DNA from 3 places in the Streptomyces sp. R11 genome. Region 3 is predicted to be linked to each of the others. Evidence: riboswitches for the same ligand, from Rfam matches in the RefSeq annotation. Region 3 holds a riboswitch; each other region holds the start of a gene.

Region 1 (3,609 bases), 1.5 Mb from region 3:
CTACCGGCTCCCGGCGGACGGCACGCGCGAGTGCGACGCGGCCGACCTGGCGCTGACCGTCCTCGGCGGCGGCGAGTCCTCCCGCCTCTACAACCGGCTGGTACGCCGTGACCGTACGGCCGTGGCAGCTGGGTTCGGCTTGCTGCGTCTGGCCGGAGCGCCCTCCCTGGGCTGGCTGGACGTGAAGACGTCCGGCGACGTCGAGGTGCCCGTCATCGAGGCGGCCGTCGACGAGGAACTCGCCCGCTTCGCGCAGGAGGGCCCCACCGCCGAGGAGATGGAGCGCGCACAGGCCCAGCTGGAGCGCGAGTGGCTGGACCGGCTCGGCACGGTCGCCGGCCGCGCCGACGAACTGTGCCGGTACGCCGTCCTGTTCGGCGACCCGCAGCTCGCCTTCACCGCCGTGCAGCGCGTCCTCGACGTCACCGCCGAGGAGGTCCAGGCGGTCGCCCAGGCCCGTCTGCGTCCCGACAACCGCGCGGTGCTGGTGTACGAGCCGGTCGCCGACGAGGCCGAGGACCTGGAAGCAGCCGCCGACGGGGCCGCACCCGCCGGGACCACCGACGAGAACGAGGAGTCGGCGCAGTGACCGAGCTCGCCAGCATGGAGTTCCACCCGCAGCCCCAGGCCGGCCAGGCCCGGCCCTGGGCGTTCCCGGCACCGGAGCGCGGCAAGCTGGACAACGGCCTGACGGTCCTGCGCTGCCACCGCCCCGGCCAGCGCGTCGTCGCCGTCGAGGTCCTCCTGGACACGCCCCTGGAGGCCGAGCCGAAGGGCCTGGACGGCATCGCCACGATCATGGCGCGTGCCTTCTCGGAGGGCACCGACAAGCACACCGCCGAGGAGTTCGCCGCCGAGCTGGAGCGCTGCGGAGCCACGCTCGACGCGTACGCCGACCACCCGGGCGTCCGCGTCAGCCTCGAGGTGCCCGTCTCCCGTCTCCCGAAGGCGCTCGGCCTGCTCGCCGACGCGCTCAGGGCTCCCGGGTTCGAGGACGCCGAGGTCGAGCGCCTGGTGCGCAACCGCCTCGACGAGATCCCGCACGAGCTGGCCAACCCCTCGCGCCGCGCCGCCAAGGAGTTGTCCCGGCAGCTGTTCCCGGCGACCTCGCGCATGTCCCGCCCGCGCCAGGGCACCGAGGACACGGTCGCCGGCATCGACTCCGCCGGAGTACGTGCCTTCTACGAGCGCCATGTGCGTCCGGCGACGTCCACCGTCGTGGTCGTCGGCGACCTCACCGGCGTGGACCTCGACGCCCTCCTCGGCGACACCCTCGGTGCCTGGACCGGCTCCCCGGCCCAGCCCCGGCCGGTCCCGCCGGTGACCGCGGACGACACCGGGCGCGTCGTCATCGTGGACCGCCCCGGCGCCGTCCAGACGCAGTTGCTGATCGGTCGCGTGGGCCCCGACCGGCACGACCGCGTCTGGCCCGCGCAGGTGCTCGGCACGTACTGCCTCGGCGGCACCCTCACCTCCCGCCTGGACAAGGTCCTGCGCGAGGAGAAGGGCTACACCTACGGAGTGCGCGCGTTCGGGCAGGTCCTGCGCTCCGCCCCGGACGGCTCGGGTGCGGCGATGCTCGCCATCAGCGGCTCCGTGGACACCCCGAACACCGGTCCCGCCCTGGACGACCTCTGGAAGGTCCTGCGCGGTGTCGCCGACGGGGGACTCACCGACGCCGAGCGGGACTTCGCCGTGCAGAACCTCGTCGGGGTGGCGCCGCTGAAGTACGAGACGGCCGCGGCCGTGGCGGGCACGCTGGCCGACCAGGTCGAGCAGCACCTGCCCGACGACTTCCAGGCGACGCTGTACCAGCAGCTCGCCGCGACCGGCACCGTCGAGGCCACCGCGGCGGCCGTGAGCGCCTTCCCGGTCGACCGTCTGGTGACGATCCTGGTCGGCGACGCGGCCGAGATCCGGGAGCCCGTCGAGGCCCTCGGCATCGGCGAAGTCAGCGTCGTGGCTGCCGAGTAGGGGACTGGCGCGGCGCCGGAGACGGCACGCGTGCGTAGGGGCCCTGGCGACGGAAGAGTCACCAGGGCCCCTTTATGCCCGAATTGAGGGAGAGGTTGCCTGTCTGACCTGTGGGATGCACTACAAAAGGCAGGATCCGTTTGGGGATTGAAAGATGCCCCGTTTAGCGTCTTCCGGGCTGTCCGTCAGGCACTGCGCCGCGCCCGCGGCACCGGACAGCCATCGCCGAGTCCCCGTACGGCGCGAGCCAGGGGAGCCGGGGACCCATCGAAGTCCCTGGGGTGAATCGGACGCCCGCGCAGCCGCGAGGGGGTCCGTAGGAGACCTTCCTGCTCCGAACCCGTCAGCTAACCCGGTAGGCGAGAAGGAAGGAAAGGACCAGCCACTTCATGGCGTTCACCTGCGCCACCGGGAAGCGTCCCGCGGGGAAGCACCGTCGCCCCAGCCGCTTCGAGCGCACCACCGCCCGCGCCGCGGGCGTCGCCGCACTCACCGCCACCGGCGTCATCGGCACCCTGGCCGCCCCGGCGCTCGCCGCCGAACCGGCCGTCGAGCAGACCGGCCTCATCCCCGTCGTCGCCGTCGAGAACTCGATCGCCGACCAGATCGACGCCCAGGCCGCCGCCCAGGAGCAGGCCGCCAAGGAGGCCGCGGCCCGCAAGAAGGCCGCCGAGGAGGCCGCGCGCAAGAAGGCGGCCGCGAAGGCGAAGAAGGAGCGCGAGGCCAAGGAGCGCGCCGCCCGCGAGGCCGAGCGTAAGCGCCTGCTGTCCTACGTCGCCCCGATCTCCGGCTCGTACGTCTCCACGGGCTACAAGGCCGGCGGGGCCGTCTGGTCCTCCGGCAGCCACACCGGCGTCGACTTCCACGCAGCCAGCGGCACCTCGGTCCACTCGGTGGCCTCCGGCACCGTCGTGGAGGCCGGCTGGGGCGGCTCGTACGGCAATCAGGTCGTGATCAAGATGAACGACGGTACGTACACCCAGTACGGCCACATGTCGTCCATAGCCGTCTCGGTGGGCCAGACGGTCACCCCCGGTCAGCAGATCGGCCTGTCCGGCGCCACCGGCAACGTCACCGGGCCGCACCTGCACTTCGAGGCCCGCACGACGCAGGAGTACGGCTCCGACATCGACCCCGTCGCCTACCTGCGCTCGCACGGCGTGAACATCTGACGCTCCGCCGCTGACGCCCGCGCGTCTTCCGAAAGCCCCGGCTCCCCGAGCCGGGGCTTTCGGCGTTTCGAACGACCCGCTGTCCAAAAAATATCCATGGATTCCGGCCTCCCGTCGGAAATTCCCGCCGGTTGCAATAGAGTCACTGAACACACGTCATTCGTCGACGTTTCACGGGGATTAAGGCGGAGGTCGGTCATGCGTATTCCGGCGCACTCGGTATGCACCGCGATCCGGGACGACATCGTCGCCGGGGTCCACGCGCGCGGCGGCAGGCTCACCGAGGAACTCCTCGCCCGTCGCTACGGCGTCTCCCGCGTCCCCGTGCGGGAGGCCCTGCGCACCCTGGAGGCGGAGGGCTTCGTGGTGACCCGGCGGCACGCGGGCGCATGCGTCGCCGAACCGAGCGAGCAGGAGGCCTCCGACCTGCTGGAGATGCGCACCCTCCTGGAGCCGCTCGGCG
Region 2 (3,609 bases), 4.3 Mb from region 3:
GCCTGGACGGTGGAGACTTCACGGCACGTGGCGCGTGAACTGGACGGCGTGCTGGAGTACCTGGAGGATCCCGCCGCGACCACCGCCGGCATGGCGGAGGTGGCGAAGGACTGGCCGCTTCCCCTCGCCACCAGCATGTGCGTGATCGACTGGGAGCATCTGAGGCCGGCGATCGAGCAGAACGCGATCCAGGTGCTCCTCACCGACCACCACTACTGGGGCGGACTGCGCCGCACCCGTGAACTGGCGGCGGTCTGCGAGGTGTTCGGCATCGCCCTGTCGATGCACTCCAACTCGCACCTGGGCATCAGCCTCGCCACGATGACCCACGTGGCGGCGGCCACCCCCGACCTCGACCACTCCTGCGACACGCACGGCCCGTGGAACTCGGCCGACGACGTGAAGCAGTGCTCACTCCCGTGCGAACGACGCTACCGTGATCGACCGGCTTCCGCGCGGGAGAAGGAGTGACGGTGGGCGCAGACGGGTCGACGGCCGTGTTGGTCACCGGAGGCAGCGGGTTCGTCGGAAGTCATCTGGTCAAACGGCTGCTGGAGCGCGGGTATCGGGTCCACGCCACGGTACGCAGCACGGCCGCCACGGCGAAGGTACGCCCCCTGCTGGAGATGCAGGAGGCACATCCGGGCCGCCTCCACCTGTTCGAGGCGGACTTGTTGGCCGAGGGCTCCTTCGACGAGGCGATGACCGGATGCGGAGTGGTGTTCCATGTGGCGTCGCCGTTCCTGATGCCGGAGAAGATCAAGGACGGCCGCAGGGACGTCGTCGATCCGGCCCTGCTCGGCACCCGCAATGTGCTGGCGGCCATCGAGCGCACACCCACAGTCGAAAGACTCGTCCTCACCTCGACCGTGGGTGCGATCTTCGGCGACTACGCCGACGTACTGGCCATGGACGACGCGGTGCTGTCGGAGCGCTACTTCAACACCACCAGCACGATGGAGAACAACCCGTACCACTACGCGAAAACGGTCGCGGAACGCGCGGCGTGGGACGCGGAAGCCGCCCAGGGCCGCTGGCGGATGGTGTCGGTCAACCCCGGCCTGATCCTGGGCCCCTCCCTCACCCCCACCTCCGAGTCCGGCAGCCTCTTCCTGCTGGAGGAGCTGTTCAAGGGCTACTTCTTCTACGGCGCACCCGACTTCAGCTTCACCACGGTGGACGTGCGTGAGGTGGCCGACGCGCACATCGCGGCGGCCCGGAACCCGGACGCGAAGGGCCGCTACATCCTCGCCGCCCGGACCATGACGTCCTTCCACGAGATGTCCCGCATGATCCGGGCCCGCCATCCCCGTGACCTGCGCCTCCCGCGCACCGCGCTCCCGCACTGGCCCGTTCGCGTCCTGGGCCCGGCGTTCGGACTGAGCCAGGACTACATCCGCAAGCACCTCGGCATCCGGTTCCAGGTGGACAACAGCCGCAGCGTGCACGAACTGGGCATCGCCTACCGTCCGATCGAGCAGACGGTCCTCGATCATTACGAAGCGTGGCGAAGTCAGCGCACCGCGAAGTGAATCCGGTCTCTTTCTCACTCGGAGCGTCGAAGGTCACAAAAACGTATCGGACATTTCACATGTCAATCTTCACGCGGGCCTCACAAGTTGGTTAGGTTACGCATCGGACCGCACGACGAACTCCGGCGAACCCCGCCGGGACGCGCGGCCTCCGCCGAGTCCGGTGCGCGCCCGCAAGGGTCCACTGGAGCCGGGGACCCAACCGAACTTGGGGTGAATCGGCCCAACCGCCCTTCGGGGCGCGGGCCGTAGGGCACACCTTCCGGAGACGACCGCCCGAACCCGTCAGCTAACTCGGTAGGCGGAGTACGGAAGGAGTACGTCACCCATGGCGCCGGAACGCACCGCGCGTCCGGGGGCTCTGAGCCTCCCGGGCATGCGCAATTCCGCACTCGCGTCGGCAGCCCTGACCTCTGTGGCCCTGCTCGCCCAGACGGCCAACGCAGCCCCGTCGGCCGCGGACGAGGCGCCGAGCCGCGAGGAGGTCAGCCGGCGGGTCAGCTCCCTCTACGACCAGGCCGAGTCGGACACGGGGACCTTCAACGCCACCCGCGCGGCAGCGACGGGATCGCGGGCGCGCACCGACCGGCCGACGGACACCGCACGCCGGGCCGCCGCCGCGCCCCGTGACAACGAGAGCAGGCACAGCGACCCCGCGCTCGACAGCGTCGCGCGGCAGTGGTTCGACGCCGCCCGTGCGAAGGTGGGTCCGATTGTGCCGGCGGTACTGCCGACCGACCGGATGCCCGAGCGCCCCACCGGGACGCGGTCCGCGCGCCCGGCGAACGGCCCCGATCAGGCGCGGGAGTCGTCGGGCCGTGCCGCCCTGGAGCTGCCCGCCGCGCCGGTCGCCGAGCTCACGTCCGGTGCGGCCACCCGGACGGCTGCCGTGGCCGAGCTGACCGCCGGGCCCGTTGCCGCACTTCCGGGCGCTTCGGAGGCACCGCAGCAGACGACCGCAGGGAGCGCCCTCGCCCTGCCCCTCCCGGCCGCCGAGCCCACGGCCGAGCCGCAGGAGCGGTCCGCGCTGCGCACGACCAAGGAGCAGAACCAGCGCAAGCTCGACCGGGCCCGCGCGTTGCTGTCCGCGTACAGCGCACGGCAGAGCGCGCCGCTCGCGGCGATCGAGGCGGCGCCGGTCACCGACACCTGGGGGGCCGCGCCGACCCAGGCCCAGCCCACGGCCGATGCGTATCCCTCTGCCGACGCACAATGGCAGGCACTGCAGGCACAGGGGCCGGCCGACCTCACCACGGTCCCGGCCGGTACGACGGCCTGGGCCGCGTCGACGCCCTGGAGCACCACGCCGGACCCGCTCACCGACCCACTTCCGGCAGTCACCACGCCGGACCCGCTCACCGACCCACTCCCCTCAGTCGTCGCGCCGGACCCGCTCACCGACCCACTCCCGGCAGTCACCACGCCGGACCCGCTCACCGACCCTCTCCCCTCAGTCGTCGCGAGCCAGGACATCGCCACGGGCCAGACCGCGATCCCGGGTCCGGCAATCACCGCTGCCGACCAGACCCTCGACACGAACCCGTCCGTCGAGCCGAGCGCCGCCCTCACGTCAACGGGCCCGCAGGACACCCGGGCCCTGCGCGCCCTGGACTTCGCCCGCGCCCAGCTCGGCAAGCCCTGCGTCTGGGGCACGACGGGCCCGGAGGCCTACGACGGGCCCGGCCTCACCCAGGCCGCCTGGAAGGCCGCGGGCATCGCCCTCCCCCGCACCGCACCGGAACAGGCGACCGCCGGCCGTGGCATCGCGGTCACCTACGCCGAGCCCGGTGACCTGGTCCTGTTCCATGCGGGCCACGTCGGCATCTGCTCCGGAAACGGCACGATGATCCACGCACCGGGCCCGGGCTCCTCCATACGCGAGGAGTCCATCTACTACGCCGGGGAGTCGGCGATCCACAGCGTGATCCGGCCCGCCTGAGCCACCGATCGGCCGCCGTCACGGGACGCGCGGGGCCGGCCCGCTCGTGCCCCGCACCACGAGCTTGGGGTCCAACAAGGCCTCGCGCGGCTCCAGTTCCGGCTTCTCCAGCCGCTCCACGGCGAACCGCACCGCGTA
Region 3 (3,609 bases):
GATCGTCACGGTCTGCTCCGCGGACGATCGCTATGACAACGACGTGCACTACATGGGAGGTTCCGTCCTCGCCGTCGACATGCACGCCTGGGCTTCGACGATGCTCGCCTTCGTCGCCCGCCCGCCGGATCCGCAGTATCTCGGGGACGCCTGGCGGGAGATGTGGCTCAAGCGGCTGGAGGCCGTCGAACCGTTCCTGCACACCTGGCTCGGCCACCAGACGCGCGACGGGTACTGGCGCCACGGCAGCGTCTGCGAGGACTACGGCGCGATCGACGCCGCCGTCCTGGCGGTGGGCGGCTGGCACGACCCGTACCGCGACACCGTCCTGCGTCTCGTCGAGCACCTGCCGGCGGACCGCGTGCGCGGCCTGATCGGCCCCTGGTCGCACCAGTACCCCGACCGCGGCCTGCCGCCCGGCCCGGCGATCGGCTTCCTCCAGGAGACGCTGCGCTGGTGGGACCACTGGCTGAAGGGCGAGGACACGGGTGTCATGGCCGAGCCCCTGCTGCGCTCGTACGTCAGTGACTCGCACCGCCCGGCCACGGTGTACCCCACGCTGCCCGGCCGCTGGGTCGGCGAGCCGGCCTGGCCCTCTCCCCACGTGCGCGCGGTGACGTACGCCTTCCAGGGCGCCCCCGTCCTGGTCCGCTCCCCCATGCACACCGGCATCGACGCCGGTCGCTTCTTCCCCTTCGGCAACGACGCCGACCTGCCGCCCGACCAGCGGGAGGAGGACGCGCGCTCTGCCTGCTTCGAGTTCGAAGTGGGCGAGGAAACCTGGGTGTTGGGGCGGCCGAAGGTGCGGCTGCGGCTGACGTCGGAGGTGCCGCGCGGGCAGGTCGTCGCCCGACTCTGCGACGTCGCACCGGACGGCTCCTCGGCGCTGGTCACGCGGGGCGTGCTGAACCTGTCGGCGCGCCGCGGCCGGGACCGCGCGGTGCCGTGGGAGCCGGGCGCCACCGAGGACGTGACCTTCGAGCTGAACGGCATCGGCCATGCCTTCCCGCCCGGCCACCGCATCCGCCTCGCCGTCTCCTCCGCGTACTGGCGTGGATCTGGCCCCAGCCGGACTCGGCAGCGGGCTTCGGCCTGGAACCGTCGGGAAGCTCGCTGGAACTTCCGGTACGCGCGCGTGCGTTGGACGAGTCAGCAGACGACACAGCGATCACCTTCGAGGAACCGGAGCAGGCGGAACCGCTCGGCGTGAACTCCCCCATCACGCTGGACGAGCCCCGCCCCGAGCGCCTCGTCGTGCGAGACGTGGCCAAGGGCGAGTGGCGCCTGGAGGTCGCCCCCCGGTACGGCGGCACGCGCGTGTACTCCGACGGCCTGGAGTTCACCGAGGAAGCGCTGGAGACGTACACGATCAACGAGTGGGACCCCCTGTCGGCCCGCACCCGCTCGGACTGGTCGATCCGCCTGCACCGCCCGGAGCTGGGGTGGGACGCAACCGTGCGCACACGCTCGGAGATCAGCTGCGACCGGCAGGACTTCATCGCCTCCAACGAGGTGATCTGCATGGAGGGCGAAGAGGTACTTTTCCACCGGACATGGGAGAAACGGACTCCACGGACAGCCGGTTAAAGGCGAGTTGGATTCATTGCCCGATTTGCCGCTCTTGTGGATGCCAGTGAATTGGGTCACTCACGCCCATTCATGGAACCGTCTCGGCGCACCCACGTCTCCCCTTGCTCCACAGCAAGTTGAGGCTTGGCAACCGCAAAGGATCAAGCGCCCCATTCGCACCAGACCATGGTCAACCGGCCGACAGGTGACCACGGCACTTGTTCCAGGCATGTGCTCTCGCATACGTTCCCGCTCAGTCGGGCGGACGCCTAATCCTGCCGCCGCCCGAGCCACCCACCCACGCAACTCATACACGCACGGCAGGAGCGGGGGACCCAGGTAAGTCGCCGGACCGGACGTCTTGATGGCGCCCCGGACCGGCTCGGGGTGAAGTCGCGCCGCCGCACGGCGGCGCGGCCGGGCATCTCCCGCCCGAACCCGACAGCTCACCTCGCAGGCGCCGGAGAGGAACAGCGCCATGCCCCGAGGCAAGCACCGCCGCCCCCGCACCAACCCGCTCACCCGGCACGTCATCGCAGCCGGCACCGGGACCGCCGCCCTCGCCATCCCGCTCCTGAGCGCGACCACCGCGAGCGCCGCACAGCCGGCCCAGTCCCCCACCGTCGCGCAGGCCGCTCCCCAGGCCGCCGTGAAGGCCAAGACCGTCGCGTACACCACGAAGAAGGGCGACACGCTCTACGGCATCGCCGACCGGTACGACGTGCAGGGCGGCTGGAAGCAGCTCTACAAGGACAACCGCAAGGCCGTCGGCGACGACCCCCGTCTGATCCACCCGGGCCTCGACCTGGAGGTCCGGGCGACGAAGAAGGCGAGCTCGCCGGGCAAGTCGGCCGACAAGGCGTCCGCACCCGCCAAGAAGTCGGGCGTCGCCAAGGCCACCCAGTCCTCCGTGAAGACGTACCCGAACAACCTGGACGGCTGGATCCGCAACGCGCTGGACATCATGGCGCAAAACGGAATTCCGGGTTCGTACGAGGGCATTCACCGCAACATCATGCGCGAGTCGTCCGGCAACCCCCAGGCCATCAACAACTGGGACTCCAACGCCGTCGCGGGCACCCCGTCCAAGGGCCTCCTGCAGGTCATCGACCCGACCTTCGCGTCGTACCACGTGCCGGGGACGGTGTACGACCCCTTCGACCCGGTCGCGAACATCACGGCCGCGTGCAACTACGCGGCCGCGCGTTACGGCTCGATCGACAACGTGAACGGTCCCTACTAGGCCCGGGCGCGGGGCCTGGCCGCCGACGACATGCCCTACCGGGCGAAGTCGGCCAGGCTCCCCGCGAACAGCCTCTCGAGGACGACGGCGATGCCGTCGTCCTCGTTCGAGAGGGTGATCTCGTCGGCGACCGCCTTGAGTTCGGGATGCGCGTTGGCCATCGCCACCCCGCGGGCGGCCCAGTCGAACATGGGGATGTCATTGGGCATGTCCCCGAAGGCGATCGTCTCGCGCGCGCCGAGACCGAGATGCTCGGCGGCGAGCGCGAGACCGGTCGCCTTCGTGATGCCGCATGGCTGGAGTTCGACGGTCCCGGGCCCCGACATGGTGACCGTCGCGAGGGAGCCGACCACCGACCGCGCCGTCGCCGCCAACTCGTCGTCGGACAGGGTGGGGTGGCGCAGCAGGACCTTGCTGATCGGCTCGCACCACAGGTCGTCGCGGTGCCGGACACGTACGGCGGGCAGGGTGGGGTGCGGCATCAGGTACCCGGGCTCGATGAGCGTGAGCCCGTCCACGCCGTCCTGGTCGACGGCCGCGTACACCTGCCCCACTTCGGCCTCGATCTTGCCGAGCGCGGTCTCCGCCAACTCCCGGTCCAGGGTGATGGACCACAGCAGACAGTCCGCTCCGGCGTCGTACAACTGCGCACCCTGTCCGCACACCGCGAGCCCCCGGCTGCCCAGGACGTCGAGGAGCGGGCGCACTCTGGGCGCCGGCCGCCCCGTCACGACGAGGTGCTGCGCACCGGCCGCCGCCGCCTGAGCGAGTGCGTCGAGGGAACGGTCGGAGAGCGT

The links. A riboswitch is a leader RNA that binds a small molecule or an ion and turns the genes downstream of it on or off. The one in region 3 is predicted to bind cyclic di-AMP.
Region 1: it holds a riboswitch for cyclic di-AMP, as region 3 does, so the genes downstream of both, AB5J55_RS31690 (M23 family metallopeptidase) here and AB5J55_RS24910 (transglycosylase SLT domain-containing protein) in region 3, are expected to answer to the same signal.
Region 2: it holds a riboswitch for cyclic di-AMP, as region 3 does, so the genes downstream of both, AB5J55_RS05020 (NlpC/P60 family protein) here and AB5J55_RS24910 (transglycosylase SLT domain-containing protein) in region 3, are expected to answer to the same signal.

Annotation. Positions count from the first base shown of each region.
Region 1 covers NZ_CP163432.1:6,872,452-6,876,060, forward strand. The annotation lists gene AB5J55_RS31680 (M16 family metallopeptidase) at 1-589, shown strand, start outside; gene AB5J55_RS31685 (M16 family metallopeptidase) at 586-1,974, shown strand; cyclic di-AMP (ydaO/yuaA leader) riboswitch at 2,188-2,350, shown strand; gene AB5J55_RS31690 (M23 family metallopeptidase) at 2,364-3,146, shown strand; gene AB5J55_RS31695 (GntR family transcriptional regulator) at 3,345-3,609, shown strand, end outside.
Region 2 covers NZ_CP163432.1:1,098,076-1,101,684, forward strand. The annotation lists partial or broken gene AB5J55_RS05010 (enolase C-terminal domain-like protein) at 1-402, shown strand, start outside; gene AB5J55_RS05015 (NAD-dependent epimerase/dehydratase family protein) at 474-1,532, shown strand; cyclic di-AMP (ydaO/yuaA leader) riboswitch at 1,675-1,852, shown strand; gene AB5J55_RS05020 (NlpC/P60 family protein) at 1,909-3,471, shown strand; partial or broken gene AB5J55_RS05025 (substrate-binding domain-containing protein) at 3,490-3,609, opposite strand, start outside.
Region 3 covers NZ_CP163432.1:5,361,835-5,365,443, reverse strand. The annotation lists partial or broken gene AB5J55_RS24915 (CocE/NonD family hydrolase) at 1-1,587, shown strand, start outside; cyclic di-AMP (ydaO/yuaA leader) riboswitch at 1,874-2,042, shown strand; gene AB5J55_RS24910 (transglycosylase SLT domain-containing protein) at 2,048-2,812, shown strand; gene AB5J55_RS24905 (HAD family hydrolase) at 2,848-3,609, opposite strand, start outside.